One region of the Paraburkholderia phytofirmans OLGA172 genome, then DNA from elsewhere that is predicted to be linked to it. Evidence: predicted binding sites of a transcription regulator. Region 1 holds the regulator's gene; each other region holds the start of a gene.

Region 1 (4,557 bases):
CGTCTGCGCGACGCTGGCTGGGCCACGTACGTCGCACACGCCCAGCACTTCCACCTGCCACACAATCCGCTCGATCTCGACCTCGACCAGGTCGCCGACGCGTACATCCTTGGCCGGCTTGATGCTGGCGCCGCCGATCCGCACATGCCCTTTGTCGACGGCATCTGTCGCGAGCGAGCGGGTCTTGAAGAAGCGCGCCGCCCAAAGCCATTTGTCGATGCGCAGCTTCGCGCCCGGTTCAGTTGAAATCCTGTAATTCATAAGCCTGCTTAAGCCCCGGTCGTGTGCGGCACCGGCACCGCTTGCACGGGCCAGCCCTGCAGATTCTGCGCGACGATTTCGCCTAGCGCGGCGATCCACGGCTGCGAGGCGTTCACACAGGGAATCCGATGAAACTCCTTGCCGCCCGCCTGCAGGAACTCGTCGCGCACCTCCATGCCGATTTCTTCAATCGTTTCAAGGCAATCGGCGATGAAGCCCGGACAGAAAACGTCGGCGCGCCGCACGCCCGCTGAGCCCAATTCCTTCAGCGTGGGGGCGGTGTACGGCTGCAGCCATTCGGCCTTGCCGAAGCGAGACTGAAACGTGATGCGGCATTCCACCTGCGTCAATCCGAGCGCCTGCGTCAACAACGCACCGGTCTGCTGGCATTGCTCGTGGTACGGATCGCCGAGATCCATCGTGCGCTTGGGCACGCCGTGAAAACTCAGCACCAGCTTGTCGCCCGCCGCGAAATCCGGCCGGCCATGCTGATGCCAATAGTGATGCACTTGAGCAGCGAGCGCGGCGATATACGCCGGATGATCGGCGTACTGGCGCACCGTGCGGACTTCCGGCTGATTGCGCATGCGTTTGAGGGCCGAAAAGGCGTCGTCGAAGGCCGTGGCCGTGGTTGACGACGAGTACTGCGGATACATTGGCATCAGCAGCACGCGCTCGGCGCCCGCCAGCTTCAGCTGGTTCAGCATGGCCGGAATGCCGGGCGTGCCGTAGCGCATGGCGTAGTCGACCAGCACCGTGTAGTCGTTCAATTGCAGCAGATGGCGCAAACCCTCTACCTGCTTCTCCGTGAAGACACGCAGCGGCGAGCCTTCCGGCATCCACACGGCCGCGTACTTCTTCGCTGACGCACGGCTGCGGGACGGCAAAATCAACACCCGCAGGATCACCTGCCAGAGCAGCGCCGGAATTTCGACCACCCGAGGATCGGACAGGAACTGCGCAAGATAGCGACGGACCGCACGCGGCGTCGGCGCGTCGGGCGTGCCGAGATTGATCAGCAGCACGGCGACACGGTGTGACGTGGCGTTCTGTGAAGGCCGCTCGAGGTCGAAGCGCATAGGCAACAGAGATAACCGCTTTAGGCGGCACGTCGGTTCAGGTGGAATTCATTATAGCGGCGCGGTCCATTGCCAGGTCCGCCATGGACCCCTGGCCATTCGGCCAATTGGCAAGCCGCGCGCCGTCGCGCATCATTTGCAGCATGAGGTGCTACAGTCGGCAGTGGCCGGTAGTTACTGCCGGTTACTGCTGACTAAGCGTGAGGGAAAGCAGCCGCGCGGTGATGTCGACAATCGGAATCACGCGGTTGTAGGCCATGCGGGTTGGCCCGATCACGCCGAGCGTGCCGACAATCTTGCCGTTCACCTCATAAGGCGCGGTCACCACGCTCATTTCCTCGATTGGCACGAGATTCGACTCGCCGCCAATGAAAATCTGCACGCCCGCGGCGTGACTCGACACGTCGAGCAACTGAAGGAGACTGGTCTTTTGGTCGAACACATCGAACAGCTTGCGCAAGCGCGCCATGTCCGACGACAGGTCGGCGACTTCGAGCAGGTTGCGCTCGCCGGAAATCAGCACGTGTTCACCGGTGTCGGATTCATCCGTGCTGGCCGTGACCGCGGCATGCATCAGCGTGGTCATATCGCCGCGCAATTCGTCGATTTCTTCGCGCAGACGGCGGCGCACGTCGTCGAACGAGAGGCCCGCGAAGTGCGCGTTGATGTAATTGGAGGCCTCCACCAGCTGCGACGGCGAAAAGTCCCGCTGGGTCGCCATGATGCGGTTCTGCACGTCGCCCTCAGGCGTCACGATAATCAGCAGGATGCGCTTGTCCGACAGGCGCATGAATTCGATCTGCTTGAAAACGTGGCTGCGGCGCGGCGTGAGCACCACACCGGCGAACTGCGAGAGGTTGGACAGCACGCTGGCCGCCGCGGCGACGATTTTCTGCGGTTCACCCGCCTGCAGCGTAGTTTTGACGGTGCGCATCACCGCTTCTTCGTCCGCGGCGGATTCCACCGTCAGCATGGTATCGACGAACAGCCGGTAGCCACGCGGCGTCGGAATGCGGCCCGCCGAAGTATGCGGACTGATCACGAGCCCCAGGTCCTCGAGATCGGACATCACGTTGCGGATCGTCGCCGGACTCAGTTCGAGGCCGGAATAGCGCGACAACGTGCGCGAGCCGACCGGCTGACCTTCGGCGATGTAGCGCTCGATCAGCGTTTTGAGGAGGGTTTGTGCGCGGGGATCTAACATGACGGAAAATTTTAGCTCAATGACGCGTCTACAGCGAGCGCTAACGGCGGCAACCCCTGACTATCGCGCCACCGATTGGCGGGGCGGCGCATGTCATCAAGATTTCACCATTCTAACGATAATCGCCCAATGCGCTGGCAGCCCGCTTGCGCAGGCCTGCTACCGGGTCTGTCTGCGGTTTTTTTCAGGCCCTACCTATGGTGTAATGCCGGCATGCAAGTGACCAGCCAGTTCAAGACCGTCGCGCTCGTCGGGCGCAACAATACGCCGGGTATCGGCGAGCCACTGACCGAACTCGCCTCGTGCATCGCGAGGCGCGGCTTCGAGGTCGTGTTCGAAGCCGACACCGCCGCCGAAATCGGCATCACCGAGTATCCGGCGCTGCGTCCCGCCGAGATCGGCGCGCGTGCCGACGTAGCCGTGGTGCTGGGCGGCGACGGCACGATGCTGGGCATCGGCCGCCAGCTTGCGCCCTACCGCACGCCGTTGATCGGCATCAACCACGGGCGGCTCGGCTTCATTACCGACATCCCGATCTCCGACATGCGCGAGATCGTGCCGCAAATGCTCTCCGGAAACTTCGAGCGCGAAGAGCGCATGCTGCTTGAAGCGCGGATCATGCGCGGTGGCAATCCGATCTATCACGCGCTTGCCTTCAACGACGTGGTGGTCAACCGTAGCGGCTTCTCGGGGATGGCGGAACTGCATGTCTCGGTGGACGGCCGTTTCATGTACAACCAGCGCTCGGACGGCCTGATCGTCGCCACGCCTACGGGCTCGACCGCCTACGCGCTGTCCTCGCAGGGGCCGATCCTGCACCCGCAGTTACAAGGCATCGTGCTGGTGCCGATCGCGCCGCATGCGCTGTCGAACCGGCCCATCGTGCTGCCGGACGACTCGAAGGTGAGCATCCAGATCGTCTCGGGCCGCGAAGTGAACGTCAATTTCGACATGCAGTCGTTCACCTCGCTGGAACTGGGCGACACGATCGAAGTCCGCCGCTCGCGCCATACGGTGCCGATGCTGCACCCGGTCGGCTACAGTCACTACACCACGCTGCGCAAGAAGCTGCACTGGAACGAATACCCGTCGCACGAAGAAGATACCAAGCCCTGAGCGGCCGGAACGCCGGAACACTGGAACGCCGGAAGGCCGCTCCCCCCGAACGCGAACGCCGCCACTGCCGAACCCTGAATATCAAGCTCATCAGACGACCTCCATGCTTCGCCACCTCTCGATACGCGACTTCGTCATCGTCGCCGCGCTCGATCTCGAATTCGACAGCGGCTTTACCGTTTTTTCAGGCGAAACCGGCGCCGGCAAGTCGATCCTGATCGACGCGCTGGCCCTCGCGCTCGGCGCCCGCGCCGATGCAAGCGTGGTGCGCACCGGCGAGAGCCGCGCCGACATCACTGCGGAGTTCGAGACGCATGCGCAAGTCGAGCAATGGCTCGACGAGCAGGCGCTCGGCACGCCCGCCGACGACGGCCATCATGGCGGCACCGTGATGCTGCGTCGCGTGGTGGATGCGAACGGCCGCTCGCGGGCATTCATCAACGGCACGGCGGCGACGCTCGCGCAGTTGCGCGAAGTCGGCGAGATGTTAGTGGACATTCACGGGCAGCATGCGCACCAGTTGCTGATGCGCCCGGAGGCGCAACGCGAGCTGTTCGACACCCATGCCGGCCTCACGGAAGCCGCAGCAACCGTCACGCGTGCATGGCGGTCGTGGCGCGAAAAGGTTCAGGCCGTCGAGCATGCCCAAACGCGCGACCGCGAACTGCAACTGGAGCGCGAGCGGCTCGCCTGGCAGCTCGCCGAACTGGACAAACTTTCGCCGCAAGCGGGCGAATGGGAAGAGGTCAACACCGAGCACCGGCGCCTGTCGCATTCAGCCAATCTGATCGACGGCGTTCAAGGTGTGCTCGGCGCGCTGTCCGAATCAGACGAGGCGATGATCACGCATCTCGCCTCGATCGTCTCGAAGGTGCGCGACCTGGCTGAGATCGACCC
Region 2 (4,557 bases), 210 kb from region 1:
CCATCGCCCGTCTTCCTGTGTATGAATCGCCGTGTACGCAATCGGAAACAGGAGCGCCCCGTTGTTCGCTTCCATTTCGATCAACGCGCGCCCGGTGACGACGCAGGTCTCACGCCCCACCGGCAGCACCTCTTGCGACTGCACTTCGATCTGCCGATAGCGGCGGCGCCCGGCGGTAATGCCGTCGATGAACTGCCGCTTCGTTTCACGCTTGCCGTTCGTATGGACATAGCTCACGTTGTCCGCGAGCAGCCTATCGAGCGACTGCCCGTCGCCGTCGACCATTGCACGAAAGCGCTCACGCTCGAGCCCGCGAATCGCTTCGATTATCTTTGCCGCCATTGCTCAGCCCCTTGCACCGATGAGCCGAACGTGGCCACGGTCGTCAGAAGTTATATTGCAAATATAGCTGGTGGAAATTTATACCAGGATTCGGCTCTTTGATACCGCCATTGGAAATATGCTGGAAGCGGTAGCCCGCCTCGTACTGCTGGTGACTGCCGAATTGCAGGCCGACTCCCGCCATGGGGGCGAACTGGAACGCGGTCGCGAGCGTGAGGTCAGTGGAGATTCTCGGACTCGACAGAAGGCGGATACCGACGCCCGCTTCGATGTAAGGGCGAATCGCCCCCGCTCCGTCGATGAAGCGAATGATCGGCGTCACACCGATCTCGCCGATGTTCTCGTGCACATTCCCTTCGTCGGTATGCCACCAGGCCACGTGCGCCTCGCCGATCAGCGAAAAGTGCCAGTCGCCGATCTGCCACCACGTCAGATTCGGATCCCAGACCAGGCCGAGATCGAGCTTTTTAATGTGGTGATCTCCCAGACCGCCGGCGATCTGCACGCCGAACTGGTCAGCTGCGGCCAGTCCCGAAGCGCCAAACAGAATAGCCGCCGAAGCGCCTTTTAGAGCCAGACCACGCAGAACGTTTTTTTTGTTGTTCATCGAACACCCGAGCTAGTCGAACGTTGATTACCTTCGCATTGTTCTTCTATTCTAAAGTCAATCCTGACCCTATGAATCATCTGACGAAACTTAAATTTCCGCAATTAGTCACTTCGATTTTACAAAATGCTGACTACTTATAAGAACGGCGGCGCTTCGCCAGGTAAATTCTACGGCCCATACACTGTCGGCCGCAGTCTCGATACATAGCTATCGAAACCAGAATTTCAATAGGAAAATGCGGAACTTGGATGCCCCTACACCTTCTAAGTATTAGCACTCAGCAAATCAGAGTGCTAACATCCAACGCTGGAGTCGTTAACTGAATACGCTTTTGTCTGATTCCAAAGGAGTTTCCTACGTGAGCCATGCAATGACCCTTCCGAGTACTTTGAGCCCGTCTTCGGCTAAGGCCGCTTCGGCAGGTGCACTGGCGCTCTCGCATTCCTCGCTGCTGCCCGGCCAACTGGGCAATATCGACGCCTACATCCAGGCCGTAAATCGGATTCCGATGCTGACGCCGGCAGAAGAACGCCAGTTCGCCACCGAATTTCGCGAGCAGGACAACCTCGGGTCCGCGCGCCGCCTCGTCCTGTCGCACCTGCGGCTGGTCGTCTCGATCGCGCGCAATTACCTCGGTTATGGCCTGCCGCACGCCGACCTGATCCAGGAAGGCAATATCGGCCTGATGAAGGCCGTGAAGCGCTTCGATCCGGAGCAGAACGTACGGCTCGTGTCGTACGCCATGCACTGGATCAAGGCTGAGATCCACGAATACATTCTGCGCAACTGGCGGATGGTGAAAGTCGCCACCACCAAAGCGCAGCGCAAGCTGTTCTTCAACCTGCGCAGCCACAAGCAGGGGCTGGGCGCATTCACGCCGGACGAGATCGAAGGTCTCGCCCAGGAGTTGAACGTGAAGCGTGAAGAAGTGGCTGAAATGGAAACGCGCTTGTCCGGCGGCGATATTGCGCTGGAGGGCCAGGTCGAAGACGGCGAAGAGTCGTACGCGCCGATCGCCTACCTCGCCGACTCGCATAGCGAGCCGACTGCCGTGCTGGCTTCGCGTCAGCGCGACAAGCTGCAAAGCGACGGTATTGCGAGTGCGCTGGATGCGCTGGATGCCCGCAGCCGCCGCATCATCGAGGCACGCTGGCTGAAGGTGGAAGACGACGGTTCGGGTGGCTCGACACTGCACGAACTGGCCGACGAATTCGGCGTGTCGGCCGAACGTATTCGTCAGATCGAAGCGAGCGCAATGAAGAAAATGCGCGGCGCGTTGGCCGAATATGCCTAAGGCTTAAAACCCTTTAGTTGTGCCGGCTCGTCCGGCGCGCAGTTGTATGGCTGCAGAGCCCTGCCCTCGCAAGAAGGCAGGGCTTTTTTGTGCCCGCTCGACGATGCATGCGCTCAATCGCACACGCATGCACACGCGCACGCACTCAAGAACATGTCCACCAAGCACGCGTTTCTTGACGTATCACAAACCTCGTAGCGATACTGTCCGCGCGTGGTGACGTTCGCGACCCAATGCCGCAGCGCCGAACTAACGCGCGCAAGGTCCTTGCTTCTAGAATCGGGATGCACTCGCCAGACCGCTGAAACGGCCTGGATCCAGCCGGTTAACCCGGTGTGAAGTCGCCTTCGACCGATCATGACCATAGCCCTGAATCGCCATAGCAACCCTCGCTCGAGCCTGCGCAAACGGCTCGCCGCCTGGGTGCGCGGTCCGACGCTGGCGCGCGATATTGCCATCGTCCTCACCATCAAATTCGCACTGCTGATGGTGCTCAAATACGCGTTCTTCAACCATCCGCAGGCGGAGCATATGTCGCTGCCGCCTGAACAAGTCGCGCAGGCACTGCTGTCCGTGCCTGCCTCGCATCAGTCCCAAGGTGATCAACATGCCCGTTAGCGAAGTCGTAGAACTGTCGCGCCTCCAGTTCGCCATCACGGCGCTTTATCACTTTCTGTTCGTGCCGCTCACGCTCGGTCTGTCCTGGCTGCTCGTCATCATGGAGTCCGTTTATGTGATGACCGGCAAGCAGATCTACAAAGACATGACCCAGTTCTGGGGCAAGCTGTTCGGCATCAATTTTGCGATGGGCGTCACCACCGGTCTCACGCTGGAATTCCAGTTCGGCACCAACTGGTCGTACTACTCGCACTATGTCGGCGACATTTTCGGCGTGCCGCTGGCCGTTGAAGGTTTGATGGCGTTCTTCCTCGAGTCGACCTTCGTCGGCCTGTTTTTCTTCGGATGGAAGCGGCTCTCGAGAGTGCAGCACGTGATCGTCACGTTCCTCGTCGCACTCGGTTCGAACCTGTCGGCGCTGTGGATTCTGGTGGCCAACGGCTGGATGAACAATCCGGTCGGCGCCACCTTCAACTATCAGACCATGCGCATGGAACTCGACAGCATCTTCTCGGTGCTGTTCAACCCCGTCGCGCAGGTAAAGTTCGTGCACACCGTATCGGCCGGTTATGTGACGGCTTCAATGTTCGTGCTCGGTGTGTCGTCGTGGTATCTGCTGAAGCGCCGCGACACCGAATTCGCCTTGCGCTCGTTCGCCATTGCCGCGGGCTTCGGTCTGGCGTCGACGTTGTGCGTGATCGTGCTCGGCGACGAGTCCGGCTACCGCACCGGCGAAGTTCAGCAGGTCAAGCTGGCTGCCATCGAATCCGAATGGGAAACGGCGCCCGCACCCGCACCGTTCACGATCATCGGCATTCCGAACCAGAAGGAAGAGCGCACCGACTATGCGATCCGCATTCCGTATGCGCTCGGCCTCATCGCCACGCGCTCGATCGACGAACCGGTGGTCGGCCTGAAAGACCTGATGGCGCAGAACGAAGTGCGCATCAAGAACGGCATGCTCGCCTACGCCGCACTGCAAAAGCTGAAGCTAGGCGACGCCACGGACGAAGCCAAAGCCGCCTTCGACGCACACAAGCAGGATCTCGGCTACGGCCTGATGCTCAAGCAGTTCACCCCGAACGTCACCGATGCCACGCCAGATCAGATTGCGCAGGCCGCCAAGAAGACGATTCCGCCGGTGGCGCCCGTGTTCTTCTCGTTCCGCCTGATGGTTGGCCTCGGCATCCTGTTCCTTGCGACCTTCGTGCTGGCGTTCTGGTTCTGCGCGCAGCGCTCCCTGCTGCTGGAGAAGCGCCGCTGGTTCCTGCGCTGGGCCGTATGGGCGATTCCGTTGCCGTGGCTCGCTGCCGAATTCGGCTGGATCGTCGCTGAAGTCGGCCGTCAACCGTGGACCATTGCCGGCATTCTGCCGACCGCATTGTCCGCCTCGAGCCTGACGCCAGGCGATCTCTACCTGAGCATTGCCGGCTTCGTCGTGTTCTACACGGTGCTGTTCATCATCGAAATCATGCTGATGTTCAAGTACGCGCGACTCGGACCTTCGTCGCTGCACACCGGGCGCTATCACCACGAACAGCCGCTGAATCAGCCGCTGCCGACCAACACGGTCGCATGATTCGCCGCCACTCTGTTCCAAGGGAAAGTTCATCATGGATTACGCAACCCTCAAACTGATCTGGTGGGTGTTGATCGGCGTGCTGCTGATCGGCTTCGCGCTCACCGACGGCTT
Region 3 (4,557 bases), 140 kb from region 1:
GTTCAGCCTCACAGGAAACTCGCGGGCAAGGAGCGTTCACACGGGATTGAATGTTACGACGGATTCAATCCTGAAGACGCAGTCTTTTGTCCGGTGCCAGTTGGCGGGTGCACGGTGCACCTAGGTCGTACATTGCACGGAGCCGGACCGAATGTCACGGCCAATGCCCGCATTGCATATGTAGTTCTCTTCGATGTTCCTGCTACCGTTTCAACCGAACACCGCGAGTTCAACTGGCTAAATCAAGCAACAACGCGCGACGAGACTGAACGTAAATGGAAACAGGGCTACGGAAAACTCATCGCTTTATATCGTCGTCTGGTGCGACGGAACAGTACCGATCCTTATCGCTTATATCATGGCCTTAAACGCCGTTGGTGGTCTTTGATGCAAAGCCGCAGGCGCTTATAGCACGTTGTCTTTTGCTGTGATGACTGCCCGAAAAAGGAAACGGCCCAATCGGCATAAGCCGATTGGGCCGTTGCGGTCAGGCTGACCATTATTAAAACCCGCATCTCTGCGGGTTTTTTCTTTTGGGGTGCACGCCTCGCGGCGCAGCTCCCTATGTGTTTCCAACTGGGCCTCAAATGAGATACGAGTGAGGCCCAATCGGAAATTACATGTCCATGCCCATGCCGCCCATGCCGCCGGGCATACCGCCGCCCATCGGAGCATCTTCCTTCGGCAGTTCGCAAACAGCTGCGTCGGTGGTCAACAGCAGGCCAGCGACCGAAGCTGCGTTTTGCAGCGCCGTGCGCGTCACCTTCGTCGGGTCCACGACACCTGCGTCAACCAGGTCGACGTACTCGCCGGTTGCTGCGTTGTAGCCGAAGTTGCCTTGGCCAGCAGCAACAGCTGCCACCACGACGCTGGCTTCTTCGCCACCGTTCGTGACGATCTGGCGCAGCGGCTCTTCCATCGCGCGCAGCACGATCTTGATACCTGCGTCCTGATCGGCGTTAGCGCCCTTCAGACCAGCGATTGCCGTACGTGCACGGATCAGTGCGACGCCGCCGCCAGCCACGATGCCTTCTTCCACAGCTGCGCGCGTTGCGTGCAGTGCGTCTTCGACACGTGCCTTCTTTTCCTTCATTTCGACTTCGGTCGCAGCGCCGACCTTGATCACTGCAACACCGCCAGCCAGCTTGGCCACGCGCTCTTGCAGCTTTTCACGGTCGTAGTCCGACGTTGCTTCTTCGATTTGCGTGCGAACTTGCTTCACACGTGCTTCGATGGTTGCAGCTTCGCCAGCGCCGTCGATGATCGTGGTGTTTTCCTTGCCCACTTCGATACGCTTCGCTTGACCCAGTTCCGCCAGCGTTGCCTTTTCGAGCGTCAGGCCGGTTTCTTCAGCGATAACTTGACCGCCGGTCAGGATCGCGATGTCTTCCAGCATGGCCTTACGACGATCGCCGAAGCCCGGAGCCTTGACAGCAACCGTCTTCAGGATGCCGCGGATGTTGTTCACAACCAGCGTAGCCAGCGCTTCGCCTTCGACGTCTTCTGCGATGATCAGCAGCGGACGGCCAGCCTTGGCGACTTGTTCCAGTACCGGCAGCAGATCACGGATGTTCGAAACCTTCTTGTCGTGCAGCAGCACGAACGGGTTTTCGAGCACAGCAACTTGCTTGTCCGGGTTGTTGATGAAGTACGGCGACAGGTAGCCGCGGTCGAATTGCATACCTTCGACCACGTCCAGCTCGTCTTGCAACGACTTGCCGTCTTCAACGGTGATGACGCCTTCCTTGCCAACCTTGTCCATCGCTTCAGCGATACGGTCGCCGATCGACGAATCGCTGTTCGCCGAGATCGCGCCGACTTGAGCGATTTCCTTGTTGGTCGTGCACGGCTTGCTGATCTTGCGCAGTTCTTCGATCGCGGCCGTCACAGCCTTGTCGATGCCGCGCTTCAGGTCCATCGGGTTCATGCCCGATGCAACGTACTTCATGCCTTCGCGGACGATCGACTGAGCCAGAACCGTTGCGGTCGTGGTGCCGTCACCTGCGTTGTCGCTGGTCTTGGAAGCCACTTCCTTGACCATTTGTGCGCCCATGTTCTGAAGCTTGTCTTTCAGTTCGATCTCTTTCGCGACCGAAACACCATCCTTGGTGACCGTCGGGCCGCCGAAGCTGCGTTCCAGGACAACGTTGCGACCCTTCGGGCCCAGCGTGACCTTCACAGCGTTAGCGAGGATGTTCACGCCTTCAACCATCTTGGCACGGGCGGAATCACCGAATACGACGTCTTTAGCTGCCATCTTCTAACTCCTTGAATTCTTTGGGATATGACCGGGAAAAGTAGCGACCAGCGCTTACTTCTGCACCACGGCCATGATGTCTTCTTCGCGCATCACGAGCAGTTCGTTGCCGTCGACTTTGACGGTCTGGCCTGCGTACTTGCCGAACAGGACGCGGTCACCAACCTTCACGTCGAGTGCGATTTGTGCACCCTTGTCGTCACGCTTGCCCGGGCCGACTGCCAGGATTTCGCCTTGATCCGGCTTTTCCGCTGCGGCTTCGGGGATCACGATGCCCGACGCAGTCTTGGTTTCTTGATCCAGACGTTTGACGATCACGCGATCATGCAAAGGACGAAGGTTCATACATACTCCTCTCTTGATTGAGACTGAAGAACGCTGAGAAAACCCGGCTGGTTGAGCCAGCCGGCGATGTTGTTAGCACTCTCGTGCAGCGAGTGCTAATTATATGGACGGGTGGTGACAAATTCAAGAAGGGATGTGGCGTTGATTGTTGAGATTCGCTTAAGTTTGAACTTTGTTCACTTAAGTCTGAACGCCCGGGGCCGCATCGGAACGCGGCCACCACAGATTATTCATAACAAAAACAATAGCTTGCGCTCGGATCATCACGTGCTGCCGCGCGTGCCTGGAGCAGGCCGCTGCAACTTTTCCGAGCGTTGCCCGGGTGCGGGCGGCCGCGATTTTCGCAACCCCAGGGAAATCCCCAACGCCCCGTCGCTGACATAACCCGGTCGAATGTAGCCCGGAAACGAGGTCGCAGGTCTACAGCGCCTGGTCGCATCCGACGAACGTGGCGTGACGTTCCGCTGGAAGGATTACGGGGCAAAGGGACGAGCACGCTATAGCAGTACCGTACGTTTTTCATCGTCCTCTCCTGACGACCCTCATCGCGCCCTGGGTTCACCCTGGTTTTTGCGCCGTTTCCCGCCATCTCGCATCAAAGTGTCTTGAATGGACAGCAGGATGGCGTTTTCGCGCGCTATCCGGGGCATTGCTTCGGCAATCTGCGTGCTACGCTCCAACGAACAACCTTCGCGACAGTAAGCCGCTGTTCAGCGGCAGAATCAACAGCCAACAGGACACGCCGCGAAGCGCAATGGCCAATGACAAAAGCGAAACATCGCTGGGGGAGTGAATGCGATGGCATTTAAAAAATATATCGTACTGACGCTAATGGTGATCAGCAGCGCTGCCTTCGCATGGCAGCCACTCACCTATCCAATCAAAAGTCAAAGCCCTTATCAGCAAGGCGCCGACCGCGCGCTGTGCTATGCGGAAGCGAACCGGGTCACCAAGGTCAACACGGTGCGCGAATCGCAGATTCCGCCGCCCGCTGCACCTGCCCGCAAAGCCTCGTCGACCGGCGTACCGTCGAGTCCGCCCTTACCGTCCCACACCATCTCTGCTGTGCCGATGAGCGCGAGCATGCCCGCCGCCGCGGCCGAGCCCGGCGCGCGCGCGCCAGCGGCGACCGCAGCAATGGCCACGGGCGCCTCGGCGGCGAAACCGGCAAGCGCGCCCACGGCGGGCACGCCAGCCACCGCCGCGATGGCGGCTTCGGGGACGATCGCTGACCTCGGCGCATCGGGGGCGGCGATGGCCAGTTCGTCACAGGCAAACGCGGCGTCTGGCGTGAAGCTGCCACCGCTGCCGGCACCCGAGCCGCCCATGACACGGTATTGGGCCGCGTATGGCGCATGCATGCAGGCACGGGGTTACGTCGTCACCCAGTAGTAACCCCTGCATGCAAGTCTTGTTGCCGTGCCCTGTTCTTCGAATCGTGGCGTCGACATTCGACGCCCATTAGCGAGCTGGCCATGCTTAGCGACACGACCTCCAATCAGCAAGATTCCCGGCGATGCGGGCAGTGCGGTGCGCCGCTAGCCGGCCGCTTGTCGCCTTGTGCTTCGTGCCGGGCTCTGCCGGTCGACACGTTCGATGCACGCGCCGCATCATCGCGGGAATTGCGGGCTCCGTTGAGTCATCCTCGGTCGATGCTCGCCACGACACTGCCGCCGCGCAGAATCTGGAGCCCGCGGTCGCGCGCACTGGTCAAGCGCTACGACTCGATCGAAGAGCCCGTGGCCGCAACGAGCGTCTATCGGCGGTTGCGCAAGCCCATCGTGGTGGGGGCGTCGGTGCTAGTGGCGACATCCGCCGTCTATCTGGGTTTCGTCCACGAGGACGACTCGCGCGTGGGTACGCAGATCGCGGTCACCGGCAAGGTGCAGTTGCAGAACGGCGAGCCGTCCATTCCCGTTGCCGGACGACCTGGCGCGGTCGCAGCGCAGCGGCGG

The links. Region 1 encodes HrcA, which represses chaperone genes, less so after heat shock. Its sites were predicted from a motif close to TTAGCACTCNNNNNNNNNGAGTGCTAA; they were not measured.
Region 2: rpoH (RNA polymerase sigma factor RpoH) is a predicted target of HrcA. The motif match lies at 1,223-1,249, and genes of this name have one in related genera.
Region 3: groES (co-chaperone GroES) is a predicted target of HrcA. The motif match lies at 2,675-2,701, and genes of this name have one in related genera.

What each region holds. Positions count from the first base shown of each region.
Region 1 covers NZ_CP014578.1:564,322-568,878, reverse strand. The annotation lists gene AYM40_RS02450 (RNA-binding S4 domain-containing protein) at 1-261, opposite strand, end outside; gene hemH (ferrochelatase) at 270-1,340, opposite strand; gene hrcA (heat-inducible transcriptional repressor HrcA) at 1,525-2,544, opposite strand; gene AYM40_RS02435 (NAD kinase) at 2,758-3,660, shown strand; gene recN (DNA repair protein RecN) at 3,764-4,557, shown strand, end outside.
Region 2 covers NZ_CP014578.1:353,343-357,899, reverse strand. The annotation lists gene AYM40_RS01580 (nuclear transport factor 2 family protein) at 1-342, opposite strand, end outside; gene AYM40_RS01575 (acyloxyacyl hydrolase) at 386-949, opposite strand; gene rpoH (RNA polymerase sigma factor RpoH) at 1,311-2,246, shown strand; gene cydP (cytochrome oxidase putative small subunit CydP) at 2,604-2,864, shown strand; gene AYM40_RS01560 (cytochrome ubiquinol oxidase subunit I) at 2,854-4,443, shown strand; gene cydB (cytochrome d ubiquinol oxidase subunit II) at 4,478-4,557, shown strand, end outside.
Region 3 covers NZ_CP014578.1:704,754-709,310, reverse strand. The annotation lists gene AYM40_RS37910 (phytanoyl-CoA dioxygenase family protein) at 1-411, shown strand, start outside; gene groL (chaperonin GroEL) at 617-2,257, opposite strand; gene groES (co-chaperone GroES) at 2,312-2,602, opposite strand; gene AYM40_RS42185 (hypothetical protein) at 3,401-3,994, shown strand; gene AYM40_RS42180 (hypothetical protein) at 4,402-4,557, opposite strand, start outside.